3 regions of the Allobosea sp. TAF32 genome follow, and region 2 is predicted to be linked to each of the others. Evidence: predicted binding sites of a transcription regulator. Region 2 holds the regulator's gene; each other region holds the start of a gene.
What was found. The regulator HrcA, encoded in region 2, represses chaperone genes, less so after heat shock. The targets are predictions, from matches to a motif close to GTTAGCACTCNCNNNNNGNGAGTGCTAAC.
Positions count from the first base shown of each region.

Region 1: the regulator HrcA is predicted to act here: its motif matches at 2,559-2,587, upstream of groES (co-chaperone GroES).
Region 3: the regulator HrcA is predicted to act here: its motif matches at 2,255-2,283, upstream of groES (co-chaperone GroES).

Region 1 is NZ_JBFRDM010000013.1:49,426-55,728, forward strand. Features, by position in the region: gene AB4Z16_RS25170 (hypothetical protein) at 1-80, opposite strand, end outside; gene AB4Z16_RS25175 (hypothetical protein) at 137-337, opposite strand; gene groL (chaperonin GroEL) at 423-2,048, opposite strand; gene groES (co-chaperone GroES) at 2,105-2,419, opposite strand; gene AB4Z16_RS25190 (usg protein) at 2,682-2,951, shown strand; gene AB4Z16_RS25195 (DUF982 domain-containing protein) at 3,036-3,443, shown strand; partial or broken gene AB4Z16_RS25200 (transposase) at 3,761-4,375, opposite strand; gene AB4Z16_RS25205 (GlxA family transcriptional regulator) at 4,693-5,679, shown strand; gene AB4Z16_RS25210 (putative bifunctional diguanylate cyclase/phosphodiesterase) at 5,746-6,303, shown strand, end outside.
Region 2 is NZ_JBFRDM010000001.1:814,199-820,501, forward strand. Features, by position in the region: gene AB4Z16_RS03720 (GNAT family N-acetyltransferase) at 1-40, shown strand, start outside; gene AB4Z16_RS03725 (hypothetical protein) at 57-305, opposite strand; gene AB4Z16_RS03730 (hypothetical protein) at 312-482, shown strand; gene AB4Z16_RS03735 (N-acetylmuramidase domain-containing protein) at 485-1,750, opposite strand; gene AB4Z16_RS03740 (C40 family peptidase) at 1,765-2,973, opposite strand; gene AB4Z16_RS03745 (DUF3297 family protein) at 3,122-3,376, opposite strand; gene hrcA (heat-inducible transcriptional repressor HrcA) at 3,522-4,607, opposite strand; gene rph (ribonuclease PH) at 4,749-5,465, shown strand; gene rdgB (RdgB/HAM1 family non-canonical purine NTP pyrophosphatase) at 5,607-6,254, shown strand; gene hemW (radical SAM family heme chaperone HemW) at 6,251-6,303, shown strand, end outside.
Region 3 is NZ_JBFRDM010000003.1:382,700-389,002, forward strand. Features, by position in the region: gene groL (chaperonin GroEL) at 212-1,849, opposite strand; gene groES (co-chaperone GroES) at 1,904-2,191, opposite strand; gene AB4Z16_RS09325 (MarR family winged helix-turn-helix transcriptional regulator) at 2,420-2,887, shown strand; gene AB4Z16_RS09330 (PaaI family thioesterase) at 2,983-3,465, shown strand; gene AB4Z16_RS09335 (DMT family transporter) at 3,452-4,294, opposite strand; gene AB4Z16_RS09340 (GNAT family N-acetyltransferase) at 4,291-4,794, opposite strand; gene AB4Z16_RS09345 (lipopolysaccharide biosynthesis protein) at 4,945-6,303, shown strand, end outside.

The DNA.
Region 1 (6,303 bases), on a different contig from region 2:
GCGCTTTCGGCGTTGGTGATGAGAGCCTTGAAGTGGTCGGAAGGGGCGATGTCCTTAGGTTGCTGCGGGCCGTCGGTCATGTCGGATGCCAGATGCGATTGAGACGAATGCAGGGGCTTTCCCGGGGGGCTCTCGACTAGGCTTTCTCGCGAAACCGATCGATCGCACGCTCTGCGAGATCATCCTCGTCGAGCGCCAGAGGAACCAGCGAAGCAACGATATATGCGAGGTTGTTTCGCTCGTGTTCGCGAGAGCCTTCCGGAAGCGACGGCTTGAGTTCGGCCCATGCCTTTTCGAGTGCGGCCTCGGCACGGGCCAGATCGACGGGATCGGTCAACGTTGAAAAGGGCATGGCTTTGCCTCGGCGTGCCGGGAGATCGCGGCGCTGGAAGAGGGCGCCGCCGAAGCGGCGCCCTCCATGCTCAATAGTCCATGCCACCGGCGGGCATGGCCGGCGCCGGATCCTTCTTCGGCGCCTCGGCGTTCATCGCCTCGGTGGTGATCAGCAAGCCCGCGACCGATGCCGCATCCTGGATCGCCGTGCGCACGACCTTGGTCGGGTCGATGATGCCGGCTTTGACCAGATCGCCATACTCGCCGGTCTGGGCATCGTAGCCCCAGGCGTAATCCGTAGACTCCAGCAGCTTGCCGACCACGACCGCGCCATCCCCGCCGGCATTCTCGACGATCTGGCGGGCCGGGGCAGTGATCGCCTTGCGGACGATCTCGATGCCGGTCTTCTGGTCTTCATTGCTGGGCACGACACCTTCGAGCGCCTTGACCGCGCGCAGGAGCGCGACGCCGCCGCCGGGCAGAATGCCTTCTTCCACCGCAGCGCGGGTCGCGTTCAGGGCATCGTCGACGCGATCCTTCTTCTCCTTGACCTCGACCTCGGTCGCGCCGCCGACGCGGATCACCGCGACGCCGCCGGCGAGCTTGGCCAGACGCTCCTGCAGCTTTTCGCGGTCGTAGTCCGAGGTGGTATCCTCGATCTGGGCCTTGATCTGGGCTACGCGGGCGTCGATCTCGACCTTCGCACCGGCCCCGTCAACGATGGTCGTGTTCTCCTTCTCGATGCGGACCTTCTTGGCCCGGCCGAGCATGTCGAGTGTGACGGTCTCCAGCTTGATGCCGAGATCCTCGCTGATCGCGGTGCCGCCGGTCAGGATCGCGATGTCCTCCAGCATGGCCTTGCGGCGGTCGCCGAAACCCGGAGCCTTGACGGCAGCGATCTTGAGGCCGCCGCGGAGCTTGTTGACGACGAGCGTGGCCAGGGCCTCGCCCTCGACATCCTCCGCCACGATCAGCAGCGGCTTGCCAGTCTGCACCACCGCTTCCAGTAGCGGCAGCATCGTCTGGAGTCCCGAGAGCTTCTTCTCGTGGATCAGGATGTAGGGGTCTTCCAGTTCCGCGACCATCTTCTCCGTGTTGGTCACGAAGTAAGGCGAGAGATAGCCGCGATCGAACTGCATGCCTTCGACGACGTCGAGCTCGGTCTCGGCTGTCTTGGCTTCCTCGACGGTGATGACACCCTCGCTGCCGACCTTCTTCATCGCCTCGGCGATCATCTCGCCGATCGTCCGGTCGCCATTGGCGGAGATGGTACCGACCTGCGCGACCTCCTCCGAACCGGTGATGGTCTTCGAGTGCTCGCCGAGCGACTTCGTAATCGCTTCGACGGCTAAATCGATGCCGCGCTTCAGGTCCATCGGATTGATGCCGGCGGCCACCGCCTTGGCGCCTTCGCGAACGATCGCCTGGGCGAGCACGGTCGCCGTCGTCGTGCCGTCGCCAGCCGCGTCGTTCTGCTTCGATGCCACCTCGCGGACCATCTGGGCGCCCATGTTTTCGAACTTGTCGGAAAGCTCGATCTCCTTGGCGACGGTGACGCCGTCCTTTGTGATCCGAGGCGCCCCGAACGACTTCTCGATCACGACGTTGCGGCCCTTGGGACCCAGCGTGACCTTCACGGCATTCGCCAGCGTGTCGACGCCGCGCAGCATCCGCTCGCGCGCGTCCTGCGAAAACTTCACGTCCTTCGCAGCCATGATTCCTCACTCCTTCAGACTTGAGGTTTCAGGTTGATGATGGGGATGAGGCCCCGTCAGGCGGCCTTCTTGAGGGCGGCAGTCGTCTCGACGACGCCCATGATGTCGGATTCCTTCATGATCAGAAGGTCCTGGCCATCGATCTTGACCTCGGTGCCGCTCCATTTGCCGAAGAGCACGCGGTCGCCGACCTTGACGTCGGGCGGCACGAGCTTGCCGGTCTCGTCGCGTGCGCCGGCGCCGACGGCGACGACCTCGCCCTCCTGCGGCTTCTCCTTGGCGGTGTCGGGGATGATGATCCCGCCCTTGGTCTTCTCCTCGGCGTCGATGCGCTTCACGACGACGCGGTCATGCAGTGGCCGAAACTTCATGAGTTCCTCCGGTTTCCATGTCGGTCACATGTCAAAGCGGGTCGGCCCTGTTCGGGTCTCGCGGCGAGGTTCCGCGCGCCCCTGAGGCGCCGTGCCCGCGCGATGATTTGGGTTGCCCGATTTTTGCCTTCAAGAGGCCGGCAGCACTTTTTTTGATTGAGTGCTAATAGGCTGAAAAGGCAGCGCAAACGCAACTTTTTGGCTTGCCAAGGCGTTGGAAACGCGCTGCCATCGGGACAGTGAAACCTGGGAGCTGAAAGGAATGGTTTCGACAGACTTCGCCCGCCAGATCGCCGGCTACGGATTGACCACCGCCGGGATCCTATACCGCTTGCCCGACCACCCTTCGATCCTGCAGGAGTACATCTGGCAGGACTACGACCTCGCCCCGCGCTTCCCCGAGCTCAACAAGTTCCTCGCCTTCTGGCAGACCAAGCTCGACGGCAAGCTGTTCCGCATCACCGTCGCGCACAAGGACCTGATCGGCCCGGCCGACCTCAGTGCGGTCAGCGGCGAATTCCGGCTCCAGTAGCGACGAGTTGCGCTTCGTCCCGATCGATCGCTGCAAGGGCTTGATCTGAGCAAAACCCTCACCAGAATCAGGGAGCCGCCGATCATGACAATCGGCTCGATGCGGGCGGCAATCAACCAAACCGGATCCATGTTGCTTCCAGGAGGATATGGCTATGGCAACCTTGGCAATCGCTCCTCGTTCGGGGAGGACTGCATGATGACATCAGACGACTTCGAGAGGCCGGTCGTGATCCTGACCGGGCTCGGGTATCCGGCGGCAATCGCCTCTGCGATGGAGGCCTACATGTTCCTGGCCGACTTGCCGATCAGCAGGCGAGATGCGGTCCACGGCTTTGCGCTGAAGGCTTGCCTGGCGGCGATCCGCGGCGAGATTGAACCGGATACGGCGCGCGGCTTGTTCGCGTCATGGGCGGAAAAGCACGAGCTTCTCGCGCCAGACGTCGCCGCATTCGCCGGCAGCCGGAGGGAAGGCTCGCGCGGCCACGCCTGATTAAGGGCTCGACCTCGCTTTAGCGAGGCCGGGCTCTTCGTAAGCTGGGTCTCCGCAGGCGCCCGCCGGTTTGTGTACGCCATGCGCCGATACCGTTCTCTAACGGGTCAAGGTCTGGCAGCTTTGTCATGAGCGGTTGATGCCGTTGGGTGCCTGCGTTCTCTGCGTACTCTTTGGCACTCGATGAGGTCAGCTGGGCGCAAATTGGCTTAGTTGAAAGCGCAGTCGGCCGACATTGGGCAGCGGCATGCTACGGAATCGGCGCCATCATCTGCTCCCTCCCTCGGACGTCGCTCCTTGGGAGCTCGTAGCGACTTAGCCTCGACATCGACGATGACGGCATGGTCGAGATCGATCAGATAGTTGGTGCATAGGCGAACCGTCCATTGCGCCGGCGGATCGGAGCGCGGAACTTCGGCCTGGCCCCGTTGGCCGCTCCCCAGGCGGCCTCATCGAGCGTGCCGAGATACTCGCGTACCGAGCGGCGCGACCGGGCGAGATCGTCCCAGTCAACAGGCTGGGAAGCCTCGGCCGAGCCTTGCTTGTTCGTGTCGGCTCGGATCAGCCCTTCCGCGATGCAGCGCGGGACGGTCTTCTCGAACAGCTCGTTTAGGAGATCGTTCTCACGAAAGCGGCCATGCCGGTTCTTCGAGAAAGTTCGAGTGGTCGGGAACATCGCCCTCCAGCCCAAGTCGCCAAAACCAGCGATAGGCCAGGTTCAGATGGACCTCGTCACAGAGCCGACGCTCCGAGCGGATCCCGAAGCAGTGCCGATGAGCAGCATCCGGATCATCGGCTCGGGATCGACCGAAGGCCGGCCCATCTCGCTGTAGAACGGGCGCAGATGCGCGCGAATCTCCGAAAGTTCGACGAAGCGATCGATAGCGCGCACCCAATGCTCACGCGGCGTAAAACAGAGCTTCTTGCGCCACCCGCCGCTCGCCCCTCGTCGCGCCGCCCTCCGTTAGGACGACTGAATCAGGATTTCACAGCGGCAGCAAAGCCACCATTCCAAGTTTGCCGAAAGCGACAATTCCTGAGACGATGACAGCATGACGGCAAGAGGATGATCACCTGCGTACGTGAGGGTCAATCGCGGGGGGGCCTCTGATTTTCTTGAGCAGCCCCGCTTAGCCGGAATTGGCCGGCGCCATCGCAGCCTGCGTCAGAAGCCACCACGTAGACCGACTGGCTGCTGCGGGCTGGCATATCGCCATATCCCAGTCAGCGCTTCTCGAGGAATATCCACGTGCGGGTCATCATCTTCGCGCCTTCCGACGTTCACTCGCTGGAACTCGCGGGCTTGATGGACGTGTTTGCCGAAGCGAACGCGCGTGTTGCCGAAGGTTTCTACGAGGTCGGTATCGTTGCGGAAGAAAACCGCCCGCTCCGCTGCGGGTCGGGACTGAGAGTTTTGCCGGACTCAGACTACCTTATGTGTCCGAAGGATCCCGACACCCTTCTTGTGGCTGGAAGCGTGGGCATACCCAATGCCCCCGGCAAGGGCATGATCGACTGGCTCTCACGCGCAGCCCCGCAGACGCGACGTTACGGCTCGGTCTGCACGGGAGCTTTCCTGCTTGGTGACGCAGGACTTCTCGGCGGACGCCACGTCGCAACGCACTGGCAGTATGCGCCTCTCCTCGCCCAACGCTTCCCAGAAGCGAAGGTGGACGGAGACCGGGTCTTCATCCGGGATGGCCCCATGGTCACGTCCGCCGGATCGAGCGCGGCGATCGATCTCGGCCTTTCGCTCGTCGAAGAGGATCTTGGCCGGGACGTTGCGCTTTATGTCGCCCGCCGTCTGGTTGTGTTTCTGAAGAGGCCGGGGGATCAGTCTCAATTCAGCATGCATCTGGCGGCGCAAGGTGTCGACCGCAGTCGCCTCTACAAGGTCCAGCAGTATATCCTGAACCACCCGGCTGCTGATCTGTCCGTCAACGCCTTGGCGAAGATCGCGGCAATGAGCCCGCGCAACTTCACGCGGGTCTTCACCCAGGAAGTGGGAACCTCGCCGGCCGAGTATGTCGATCTCACACGGATCGATGTCGCGCGCTTTCTGCTCGAAGGCAGCCGATTATCGATCGATTCTATCGCCGCGAAATGCGGTTTCGGCTCGGCGCGGGCGATGCGTCGCGCCTTTCTTGCGCATCTCGGAGCGATGCCCTCGGACTACCGCGATCGGTTCCGGACATCTGGAGACGGGTCAAGACCCACTATGTCCGAAATCGGCTGACGGTTGTCTCGAAACCGCCGTGCCCGCGGATTGCCCGGCTACGGGCAACAGCGCCATTGCTTGGGTATGAAGGAGTTCAAGGGACTGAAGCCGTTGGAGTTCATGAAGTTCGCGCCGGGACCCTGCGCTGGGAATGGGGATCTCGGCTCGGACGCGCTGCTCCGCTCGATTCTGCCGCCGCTCGTCGAGGAATTCTCCGACGGTGTGGCGATCGCCCGGGTTTCCGGGGGGAACGGACCGCTTCTCTACGTCAACCGGGCCTTCGAACGTCTAACGGGGTATGCGCGTCTCGAAGTGCTCGGGAAGGATTGCCGGTATCTACAGGGCAATGAACGCCATCAACCGGAAGTCGCCCGCATCGGAGAGGCCATCAGGGCCACCGAACCGGTGGACGTCACGCTTCGCAATCATCGTAAAGACGGGTCGGTCTTCTGGAACAACCTCAGCCTTAGACCTTTCACCGTCGGTGGCGAACTGCTCTACCTTGGTATTCTTCGCGACGTGTCGGCGACGCGCCAGACAGAGATCGCCCTCGATCGCGCTGCAAACCTCGACGTTGCAACAGGCTGCCTCAACCGTCAGTCGTTCATCGTTAGCGTAGAAAGGCACTTCGCGACATGTGCC
Region 2 (6,303 bases):
CGATTGCGGATCGACCTTCTTCTACAAGGATTTGCGCTGAGGGGGCTCTTGCGAGGTCAGCTCTTGCGGATCCTGCGCAGCACGACGGTCGGACCGGCCTGCTTGCCGGTGCTGCAGGAAACCTCGGCGATGTCAGCGAACTGGCCGGCTTTGAACGTGCAATCCCGCGGGTGGCCGAACATGCGTCTGCCGCTGCAGTGAACAACGAAGGCGTTGACCTTGGCGCTTGCGGTGCCGCCTATCTGGACGCCGCTGCCTGTCAGCATGCATTCGGCATAGCCAACGCGGATCGTTTCCCGCAGCATCACCTCTTGGCCGACGACATCGATCGCCAGGCCGAGATGGCCTTCGCGCTCAACGACGAGAACCCAGTCGCCTTTGAGATCGGAAAGGGCGGGCGCCGCGGCGAGGGGCTCGATCACGGCGAAAACAGCACCGCAGACGGCGATGCCGCGACATGCCACATGCATCGATCTGCCTAGCATCATCCCCTCCAGTGCTCGACCGGCGCAAAGACCGCACGTGACGGTGAGTTCCTCTCGAAGCCCTTGCGGCGGTCGGCGACGCGCTCCTCTGCAATTCCCGCGATACTGCGAAACAGAAACAATCCCGCCCCGACGGCCGCCGCCGGAACGAGGCCAGCGGACCCGAGATATGGCAGGGCGCCGACAGCGAGGTCGCCGAGAGATTTCGCAACATCGCCAGTTCCGGCCCCCGGCATGAAAATGGCTTTGAAAATGCCTTCGACCGACTGACCGATGCCGGGGATCGCTCCCAGCCCGCCGACGACACCGGCTGCGCCGACACCGATCGCGGCCTTGCGGTTGTTGTCGGCGGCCACGATGGCAGGCACGCCATCCTCATACAGATCTCCCGGCGTCGCCTGCGCTCGCGCCCGCGCGATCGGCATCGGCAACCCGCCCGCGAGAGCCAGCAAGGTCGCATCGTCGGGCTGTCCCGTCGCCGACAGGCCATTCTGCATCTGGAAGGCGAAGAGGGCGCCGGAGGTGATTGGACCGAAGAGACCGTCGATCTTGCCCACCGAATAGCCCAGACGGGCAAGATGCTCCTGCACGCGTTCCATCTCGGTCCGCCCACGCGTGACCGAGGGGGAGAGAACCGTCGCGAGGGCTCCAGGCATGCGCAACCGCGCCGCCCAGGCCCCGTAGGCCGTTTCCAACCGCGTGTCGTAGCGGTTCGCAGCGTAGCCCTTGCCATTATAGCGATACGCGAAACCGGCCCAGTCGCGGCTCCGCAAGGCCCGCGTCATCGCGGGATTCATCGCGATGAAGCGCAGCATCGCCTCGATCTGCGCGGTTACGCCCGTTGCCATGCTCGCGACCATATCGGTGGCCGAGGCGTAGCCCAGCGCGACCGCGTTGAAGCCCATGATCTGGCCGAGGCCCCAAGACGCCGAGCGATTGGCGATCTCCTCGTGAATCGCCCGGGCGCGCTGCAGCACACTCAGACGGCCCGCACGCCCCTGATCGGCGTATTGAGAGGCGCGTTGCCAGCTCGGGATGGCGAGACCCTCCGCTTCCGCCCGCGCCAGCAGCGATGGCGCAGCCTCGCGCAGCAGCCGATGGAAGACATGCTTCTCGAACAGGAAGACGGGAGTGGCGCCGTCGGCCTCGAAGGCGCGACCATTGCTCTCGACCTCGACGACGGCGAGAGCTACGGCCGGCTCCAGCCCCTGTGTCTGGGCCAGCCGCGTGATCTCGTTGACGATGTCCTGCGTGAAATCGACCATAGGCTCCCCCTCGATCAGTAACGCAGATTCGCGCCCGTCCGGTGTTCGTCGACGCGCTGAGCGGTGGTCGCCTGAGCATTGCGCCAGAGCATGACGGCAAGCGCGATCAATATGATCCAGACTCCGCCCCTGGCACCCAGAAGGACCGGCAGGATCGTGGGCAGGGAGCTCCCCGCCTCGTCGGCAAGGGCCGCAGGCATGACCCAGTCCGTCACCGAGGAGGATTGCACGACCTGCGTTGCGGCTGCTTCGGCCTTGGTGGCCAACTGACCGGTCTTCTCGAAGAGACCGGTGCGCGCATCCGTCAGCCCCAATACGCCGAACAGCGCGGTCGCGAGCGCGAGCCAGCGCCCGCGGTCGGTCAACGCGATCGTCTCCGAGCCCTCCCGCTTCAGCTCCCGCGCCGTCTCGTTGCGCCGCTCCGGCCAGAGCGGCATCGGCTCCCCGTTCTGGAGCTGGAACCAGGTCCAGGCATCGACGATGCCCGTCGGCGGGATGCCGTTGGCCTGCTGGAAGGAGAAGACGGCCGTCATTGTCCGCAGCCCGTAATCGCCATCTTCGGTCCCGGGCGGATAGCCTTGCTTGTTCAGCAGCTTCTGGACGGCCTCGACCTTGTCGATGAAATCTGGATTGACGCCAGGACCGAGGGGCAGAAACTCGGGCAGGCCTTGCCCTCCATCGATCGCGCCGAGCACCCCGCGCTGCTCATTCTCCAAAGCCTCCGTCGTGATCTGCTCGTCGGGGACGCCGAGCTGCTGAATGTTCGGCAGGAGGCCGCTGGCCGCAACCGGCACCCGCTCGGTTGGCCACCGAAAACCAAGCAGCCTGGACTTCGAATAGCTGGAGACCGTGACGCTATCCCTCTGATTGCCGCCGAGCACGAACAAGTGCTCGTCATCCTCGCGCAGGAAAAAGCCGACATGACCATAGGAGCTGTTCGCCTCGTTGCGCGAGAGGACGACGATGCAGCCTTCGCGTGGCTCTTCGAGCTTCGCACCGAGGTTGAGATAGCTGCGGGCCATCAGCGAGCGGCTCGACGCGTAGCCGGAAAGCACGAGGCAGGCACCGACGAAAGCCGCACACCACGCCTGTTCGTCGCTGCGGACCTGACCGTGCCCCGACAGGCGGAACATCTCCAAGATCCGCGGTTCCGCGGCTGCGCCCTTGTATTCGGAGATGCCTCGGAGGGTGTTCGCAATCAGCAACCAAGGAGACAGCATCATCGCCTCACGCAACCATTGGTTGCATGATCAATGCATATGCGCCGCCTCAACGCAATGCCGTAGCGGCAACTGCGTTAATGCGAGAGGCTCCCGAGAGCGCCGGCCACTGCCCGGCGCCTCGTCTCCTCAGCCGTATGGGAACCTTCCGTCAGCCCTCGGCCTGAGCCGCGCCGCGGATATAGGGCTCGACGGGCCCCTTGAGCGTGATCGTCATCGGGCGGCCGAAGCGGTCCTTGGCGGCGCCGGCGGCGACCTTCACCCAGCCTTCGGAGACGCAATATTCCTCGACATTGGTCTTCTCGACGCCCTTGAAACGGATGCCGATGTCGCGCGCCAGCACCTCGGCGTCGTAAAACGGGCTGTCCGGGTTGACGGAGAGGCGGTCGGGAAGCTGGTCTGACATGGCTCTGGCCTTGGATGTTCGGGCGCGAACAGGTCGCTTTCGCGCGCAGAGGTAGCCTCATCCGCGCCGGAAGCCAAATCCGTCTTCAAAAGTCAGAGCAGGATCGCGAAAAACCGGTTCCCACTTTTTGCACCCTGCTCTCGACTCAACGCTCGCCGTCGAGCAGGCTGCCGACCACCTTGGCGGTGTAGTCGACCATCGGGACGATGCGGGCATAGTTCAGGCGCGTCGGGCCGATGATGCCGACGACGCCGACGATGCGCTGCTCGGCATCGCGGAAGGGCGCCGCCACCATCGAGGAGCCCGACATCGAGAACAGCTTGTTCTCCGAGCCGATGAAGATGCGCACGCCATCGCCATCCTCCGCCCGCGACAGAAGATCGATCATGTCGGTCTGGGTCTCGAGATCGCCAAAGAGCAGGCGGATGCGCTCGAGGTCCTCCTGCGCCTTCAGATCCTCGAGCAGGTTGGCCTGGCCACGGACGATCAGATGGCGGTCGCTGCTCGGGCCCGACGAGGTGGCGATGCCGTTCTCGACGAGGCGCGCAGTCAGCGCATCGAGCTCGCGCTCCATCTGCGAGCGCTGGGTCGCGATCTCGCCCCGCAGCTCGGCGAGCGTCTTGCCGATGATGCGGGCGTTGAGGAAGTTCGCCGCCTCGCTCAACGCCGAGGCCGGCAGGCCGGGCGGCAACGCCAGCAGGCGGTTCTCGACCGTACCATCGTCCGCGACCAGAACGACCAGCGCACGGGCGGGATCGAGCCGGACGAACTCGATGTGCTTGAGCCTTGGATCGGCCTTGGTGGTGACGACGACACCGGCGCCGCGCGACAGGCCGGAGAGGAGCGCCGAGGCTTCGGTCAGCGTCTGGTCGAGGCTGCGATTGGTTGCGGCAGCCCTGATCTGCGCCTCGATGCGCTTGCGCTCGTCGGAGGTGAGATTGCCGACCTCCATCATCGCATCGACGAAGAAGCGCAGGCCTCTTTCTGTCGGAAGTCGCCCCGCAGAGGTATGCGGCGCGTAGATCAGCCCGGCCAGCTCCAGATCGGTCATGACGTTGCGCACCGTCGCGGGCGAGAGCGACATCGGCAGCAGGCGGGCAATGTTGCGCGAGCCGACCGGCTCGCCGGTCGCCAGGAAGCCGTCGACGATCTGGCGGAAGATCTCGCGCGAGCGCTGATCGGTCTCGACCAGGCTGCTGATCGTCTCGGGGCGGGGCGTATGGGCGCTCATGAACCTTTACGGGCGAACCGTTCCTCCATCCTATTGTCGTCATGCGATGCGCATGGATCAAGGGGCGGAAAGGCTCCTGCCTTGCCGTACCGGGCGGGAGAGCCTAAAAGCCGCCACTCCTCCGCAAGATAGGATCATTTCATGCGACCCTCCAAACGCGCCGCCGACGAGATGCGCAAGGTCACGCTCGAACGCGGCGTGGTGCGCTATGCCGAGGGCTCCTGCATGGTGACGTTCGGCGAGACCAAGGTGCTGTGCGCCGCGACTGTCGAGGAAAAGGGGCCGCCGTGGCTGCGCGGGACCGGCAAGGGCTGGGTCACCGCCGAATATTCGATGCTGCCGCGCGCCACGCATGAGCGCACGCGCCGCGAGGTCACCTCCGGCAAGCCCTCCGGCCGCACGCAGGAGATCCAGCGACTGGTCGGGCGCTCGCTTCGCGCCGTCGTCGACCTGACTGCGATCGGCGAGCGCCAGATCGTCGTCGACTGCGACGTGCTGCAGGCCGATGGCGGCACACGCACTGCCTCGATCACAGGCGCCTGGGTCGCCCTGCACGATGCGCTTAAGTGGATGGAAGGCCGCGGGCTCCTCAAGGGCACCCACCCGCTGAAGGACCATGTCGCCGCCATCTCCTGCGGCATCGTCGCCGGCAACCCGGTGATCGATCTCGACTATGTCGAGGATTCCGGCGCGCAGACCGATGCGAATTTCGTCATCACCGGCGCAGGCGGCCTCGTCGAGGTGCAGGGCACGGCAGAAGGCGCGCCCTTCTCGGAGGAGGAACTGCTCGCACTGCTCAAGCTCGCCAAGGGCGGCGTTTCCAAGCTCGTCGCGCTGCAGAAGGCGGCGGTAGCCTGATCGATTGATCGCACAGACAACGAAACAACGCCGTCATTCCGGACGTAGCGAAGCGAAGACCCGGAATCCATCGTAGAGCTTCGGCGCCTTCGATGGATCCCGGCTCAAGCCCGGGATGACGAGGCGGATACGAGAAAACCGATGCCGAACCACCGCCTCCTCACCGGCAAGGTCGTGATCGCGACCCACAACCAGGGCAAGCTGCGCGAGATGCGCCAGTTATTGGCTCCCTACGGCATCGAGCTCGTCTCGGCCGGGGAGCTCGGCCTGCCCGAACCGGTCGAGGACGGCACCATGTTCTCGGAGAATGCGGCGATCAAGGCCGTGGCCGCCGCCAAAGCGAGCGGGCTGCCGGCGCTGTCCGACGATTCGGGCGTCTGCATCGATGCGCTCGACGGTGCCCCCGGCCTGTTCTCGGCCAACTGGGCCGGGCCGGGCAAGGATTTCGCCCCGGCGATCGCACGCGTGCAGATGGAGCTGGCCAAGCGCGGTGCCGCCATGCCCGACAAACGCAGGGCGCATTTCGTCTCGGCGCTGGTCATCGCCTGGCCGGACGGCCATCAGGAATTGTTCGAGGGCCGCGTCTTCGGCACGGTCACTCATGAGATCCGTGGCGCGGGCGGCTTCGGCTACGACCCGATCTTCCTCCCCGATGGCCAGGGCAAGACTTTCGGCGAGATGACGGCGGACGAGAAGCACGGCATCCCGGCCGATGGCTCGCCCGGCCTGTCGCATCGGGCGCGCGCGTTCCATGTGCTTGCCGCCGCCTGCCTGAGGAAATCGGCGTGAGTGCCGCGGCCGCCCTGTCGGAGCGGCCCACCGCCTCGCATCCGACTGC
Region 3 (6,303 bases), on a different contig from region 2:
AGGGTACGCGAATGAATTGACCGCGGTTGGGTGCATGCATCAGGCGACGGCTGGATGGCGGGTGGATGACGGCGCCGTGAAACGCAGAAGGCCCGGCTTGCGCCGGGCCTTCCGTGGTCTCGCCGGGAGCGGTGGATCAGAAGTCCATGCCGCCACCGAAACCGGGCGTGCCCGGTTTCGGCAGTCAAAGCGCTTGAGCGCCTGGACTTCCTCAGAAGTCCATGCCGCCCATGCCGCCGCCGCCCATCGGGGGCATCGGGGCGTCCTTCTTCGGCAGGTCGGCGACCATCGCCTCGGTGGTGATCAGCAGGCCCGCGATCGAAGCCGCGTCCTGGATCGCCGTGCGCACGACCTTGGTCGGGTCGATGATGCCAGCCTTGACCAGATCGCCGTACTCGCCGGTCTGGGCGTTGTAGCCGTAGGAGTAGTCCTTCGACTCGAGCAGCTTGCCGATCACGACCGCGCCGTCATCGCCGGCGTTGTCGACGATCTGGCGGGCCGGAGCGGCGATCGCCTTGCGGACGATCTCGACGCCGGTCTTCTGGTCGTCGTTCTGGGTCTTGATGCCCTTGACCGAGGACAGGGCGCGCAGGAGCGCAACGCCACCGCCGGGAAGGATGCCTTCTTCGACCGCAGCGCGGGTCGCGTTCAGAGCATCGTCGACGCGGTCCTTCTTCTCCTTGACCTCGACCTCGGTCGCGCCGCCGACGCGGATGACCGCGACGCCGCCGGCGAGCTTGGCCAGACGCTCCTGGAGCTTCTCACGGTCGTAGTCCGAGGAGGTCTCCTCGATCTGGGCCTTGATCTGGCCGACGCGAGCCTCGATGTCCTTCTTCTTGCCGGCGCCGTCGATGATCGTGGTGTTCTCCTTCTCGATGCGCACGCGCTTGGCGCGGCCGAGCATGTTGAGCGTCACGGTCTCGAGCTTGATGCCGAGGTCTTCCGAGATCATCTGGCCGGCGGTCAGGATCGAGATGTCCTCGAGCATGGCCTTGCGGCGATCACCGAAGCCCGGAGCCTTGACGGCCGCGACCTTCAGGCCGCCACGGAGCTTGTTGACGACGAGCGTGGCCAGAGCCTCGCCCTCGACGTCCTCGGCGATGATGAGGAGCGGCTTGCCGGTCTGAACGACGGCCTCGAGGATCGGCAGCATCGCCTGGAGCGAGGACAGCTTCTTCTCGAAGACGAGGATGTAGGGGTCGTCGAGCTCGGCGACCATCTTCTCGGAGTTGGTGATGAAGTACGGCGAGAGGTAGCCACGGTCGAACTGCATGCCCTCGACGACGTCGAGCTCGGTCTCGGCGGTCTTGGCTTCCTCGACGGTGATGACACCCTCGTTGCCGACCTTCTGCATGGCCTTCGAGATCATCTCGCCGACCGACGAGTCGCCGTTGGCCGAGATGGTGCCGACCTGCGCGACTTCCGCGTTCGAGGTGACCTTCTTCGAGTTCTTCTTGAGATCGGCGACGATGGCCTCGACAGCGAGGTCGATGCCGCGCTTCAGGTCCATCGGGTTCATGCCGGCCGCAACCGACTTGGCGCCTTCACGGACGATCGCCTGGGCGAGAACGGTGGCGGTGGTGGTGCCGTCGCCGGCATGGTCGTTCTGGCGCGAAGCGACTTCGCGGACCATCTGGGCGCCCATGTTCTCGAACTTGTCGGAAAGCTCGATCTCCTTGGCGACGGTGACGCCGTCCTTGGTGATGCGCGGAGCGCCGAACGACTTCTCGATCACGACGTTGCGGCCCTTCGGACCCAGCGTGACCTTCACGGCATTGGCGAGGACATCCACGCCGCGCAGCATCTTGTCGCGGGCTTCAGTGCCGAATTTGACGTCTTTGGCAGCCATGAGAGCTACTCCTTGGACTGAAATTGAAAAGTTGAGAAAGCGGTCAGGCGGCTATCAGCCGACGACGCCCATGATGTCGGATTCCTTCATGATCAGGAGGTCCTGACCATCGATCTTGACCTCGGTGCCCGACCACTTGCCGAACAGGACGCGGTCGCCCTTCTTGACGTCGAGGGCAACGAGCTTGCCGGCCTCGTCACGCGCGCCGGAGCCGACGGCGATGACCTCGCCCTCCTGGGGCTTTTCCTTGGCGGTCTCGGGGATGATGATGCCGCCCTTGGTCTTCTCTTCGCTGTCAAGGCGGCGGACCACGACGCGGTCATGCAACGGACGGAACTTCATGGTTCTGTCTTCCTCTCGGTCTTATTCGGTTCGGGCGCCGCTGATGGACACCCGGGGGAGGCTGTTAGCAGTCAGCGAATGAGAGTGCTAACAGATGGCGGGGAGATAGGCTCGGGGTCCCGGAGAGTCAAGGAAGCCTGCGACAACAAAGTGAACGTCGCCGGATGCGGCACCGCAGCCCTTCGCCTTCCAGCTGCCGCACGCGCTAGAACACGCTAAGATGGCTGAATGACGACACTCCCTCCCCCGCCTGCGCCCGATCCGCGCCTCGACGATATCGCCCGATCCTGCGTGGCGCTGCATGTCCGGATGACGGCCCGCGCCGTCACCCGTGCCTATGACGAGGCAATGCGGCCGAGCGGGTTGAAGATCACCCAGTTCGTGCTGCTCTCGGCGCTGAGCACCGGACATTGGAAGTCGATCACCGAGCTGGCCGAGCGCTTTGCCCTGGAGCGGACGTCGCTGACCCGCAATCTCCAGCTCCTTGCCGCCGAGGGCATGGTCGAGCCGGTCGACTGCCGCGGTCGTGCCGCTGTCTATGCGGTGACGCAGAAGGGCAGGGCGGCGATCGAGGCTGCCATCCCCTTCTGGCGGTCGGCGCAGGACAAGATCGAAGGCGGCTTCGGCGAGGAGCGCTGGCGCGAGACCCGCGACGGGCTGAAGGCGCTGCGCCGCGCCGCGCGCGATCCGCGTTGAGATATCGAGGCTCCTTCCGCACGATTCCCGTTGGCTCTGTTGACGCATTCAACGTGCTTTCTCTATCGTGCAGATACACGAATTGAGGGGTGGTCATGGATCGAACGTTCGGAGTGGTGTCCCGCGAGGTGCTGGTCGCGGGCGATGGCCTGAGCTTCCTGCGCGGCATCATCGACGGCAGGCACCCGGCCCCGCCCTTCGCCGGGACCATGGATTTCGATCTGGTGGAGGCGGATGAAGGGCGGGTCGTCTTTGTCGGCAGGCCGTCCCCGCGCTTCTTCAACCCGCTCGGTACGATCCATGGCGGCTGGACCGCGACGATCCTCGATTCCGCCATGGCCTGCGCCGCCCATTCCACGCTCAAGCCGGGCGAGGGTTACACCACGCTCGAGATGAAGCTGAACTATGTCCGGCCGGTGATGCCGGATTCCGGCACGGTGCGCTGCGAAGGCAGGCTGATCCATCGTGGCGGTTCCGTCATCACGACGGAAGGCAATCTGCGCGACGAGCGCGGCAAGTTGCTCGCGCACGGCACCGAAACCTGCATGGTGTTTCCGGCGAAAGCTAGCGCCGGCTGACCGCGCCGGCGCCGGCCACGATCAGGAGCGCTCCGAGATAGGTCGTGTAGAGCGGCACCTCGCCGAAGAGGAAGAAGCCGAGCAGGCTCGCCCAGATCAGGGCGGTATATTCGATGGCCGCCAGCCGGGACGCCGCAGCCTTGGCATAGGCCGAGGTAAGCGTGAGATGGCCCGCGACGCCCAGCGCACCGGCGAAGAGATAGATCGCGAGATCCGCCAATGTCATCGGCACGAAGGCGAGGAATGCCGGGACGGCGAGGCACAGCGCCGGCCCGATATTCTGGAAGGCGACGATGACCGTGGGGTGCTCCCGGACCGCGATGCGCCGCAGCAGGATCAGGTTGAAGGCGTAGCTCACCGCCGAGAACAGCGCCGTGGCGACGCCGAGGCTGGCGCCGCTGACATGGCCCTGCAACCGCGGCCAGACCATGACCAGCATGCCGGCGAGGCCGAAGGCGAGCGCCTGCAGCACGCGCCGGTCGATCGTCTCCTTGAGGAGCAGGCCGCCGAGCACCGCGACGAAGACAGGGGCAAGGAACGACAGCGTCAGTGCTTCGGCGAGCGGCAGCACCGAGACCGAATAGAAGAAGCTGCCAGCCGTCAGCACGACGAGCGGGACGCGCGCGACATTGCCGATGATGCTGTCGCGGGTCGGGCGGGCCGGGCGGGCGAGCGCGAGGACGGCGAGCGCGCAGAGGCCGCCCATCAGGAAGCGCATGAACAGCGCGACGATGAAAGGATGCTGCTGCATCTGGCCCTTGATCACCGCATCCATGGCGGTGAGGAGGGCGATGCCGAGCGCAGCGCGCAGGGCGATGGACAAGGTCATGCCGGCGGCGCGGCAAGCGGCTTGCGGAAATGGTATTCCCAGCTCGCGGAGACGTCAGCCAGATAGCGCTCGCCCGGCCAGCGCACGAAACCGAGCTTTTCGTAGAAGCGGTGGCCACGCGCGAAGCGGCTGTCGGACCATAGCATCATCTCGCTGAAGCTGCCGGCCTCGGCGAAGCGCAGCGCCTCGTCGAAGAGCGCCTGCGCCAGGCCCGAACCGCGAAAGGCCGGATCGGCATAGACCTTGGTGATCTCGATTGCGTTCTGCTCCGGCAGCGGCGTGACGCCGAGCGAGCCGGCGATGCCGCCATGGGGCGAATCCGCGATCCAGAGTTTTCCGCCTTTGGCTGCGAAGTGGCTGGCCGGGCGACGCAGTTCGGGAAACTCGGACCATTCGAAATGGCAATTCGGATATTCGGCGAAGCTCGCGGCGATGAGCCTGGCGAGCGGTTCGGAATCAGAATCGCGGGCGTCGCGGATCGGCGGTAGCAAGGCAGTCATGGCGATTGACTTAGAGCATCGGATTGTTCCGAGAAACCCGATTCCACTTTTCGATCCGATGGCCTAGAGGCTGTTAGGGACCATGGCAGGTTTCCTGCGCTTGCCGGTGTCAAAAGACCCTTGCCGCACGGGCGCCGCGACCGAGACAACATGACCGTTCTTCTGCCCTTCATCGTCAATGCCGGGCTGAACTTCGTCCTCGGGTTGCTCGTCGCCCTGTTCCTGGGGCCCGAGGCGTTCGGCCTTTATGCCATCGGCGCCGCGATCGTCGTGCTCATCAACACGGCACTGCTCGACTGGCTGAAGCTCTCGGTCGTCCGCTTCTATTCGGCGCAGAGCTGCGAAAGCGACCCCGGCATCCGCGCGACGCTCGATCTGCTCTTCGCCGGCATCGGCCTTTCCCTTTGCGCGCTCCTGGCGGCGGCGCTGCTCGCCGGAATCGACACGGGCCTGCCGATGACCCTGCTCGCCGTGGCCGTTGCCGGCGGCGTCGGCGCCGGCTGGTTCGACTATCACGGTGCCATCGCCCGCTCGCGCTTCCTCGACGCTGCCTATGCCCGGCTCGTCCTCGTCAGGAGCAGCTTTGCCCTCGCGCTGATGGTCGGCGCGGCATGGTGGCTCCGCGATCCGATGGCCGTCCTGCTGGGAGGGCTGGCCAGCACCATCGTCTCGGTGCTCGCAGTGCGCCGCAGGCTGGCGGATGCGGGGCCGGTTCTTGCCGCCGCACGCGCCGATCTTGCCCGCAGCTTCGCCCGCTACGCACTCCCGCTGGTGGCCGGAAACGCCGTCTATTCACTGATCCCGCTGCTCAATCGCGCCATTCTGGCGGAGCGCTTCGGCCTCGCGGAAGCCGGCTATTTCTCGCTCGCCTCCGATATCGGCCTCAGGCTGTTTCCGGTGCTGGCCTCGATGCTGGAGATCCTGCTGCTGCGTGAGGTCATTCGCCTCGACGAGACGCGCGGCCGCCCTGCCGCCCAGAAGCGCATCGCGCGCAACATGGTGGGCGTGCTTGCCGTCGTGCTGCCCGTTGCGCTCGGCTTTTGGCTGACGCTGCCGGCCTTCGAACGCCTCGTGGTGCCGGCCAGCTTCCGAGGTCACTTCGCCTACTACATGGCCCTGCTGCTGCCCGGCTTCGCCGCCATCGCGCTGTTCCAGGCGGCGATCTACCCGGTCTTCCTGCTGGCAAGGCGCACCCTTGTCGCCACCTTCGCGGCCCTCGCCGGATTATCCGTCAATCTCGCCGCGATCTTCGCAATACCGGGCGCCTCCGGACCGGGAACGATCGCGATTTCGCAAAGTGCCGCCTTCGTGACGGCCTTTGCAGTGACGGGAATCGTGGCCTTGCGCAGCTTGCCGTCCTGGCCGCCGCTGCGCGATCTCGGCTGTGTCGTCCTCGCCGCTGCCGTGATGGTTCTCGTGGTCTGGCCGCTGCAGAACCGCCTGCCGGCTCTGGCGGAGCTGCCGCTCCAGATCGGCCTTGGCGGGTTGGCCTATGCGGTGGCGATTCTC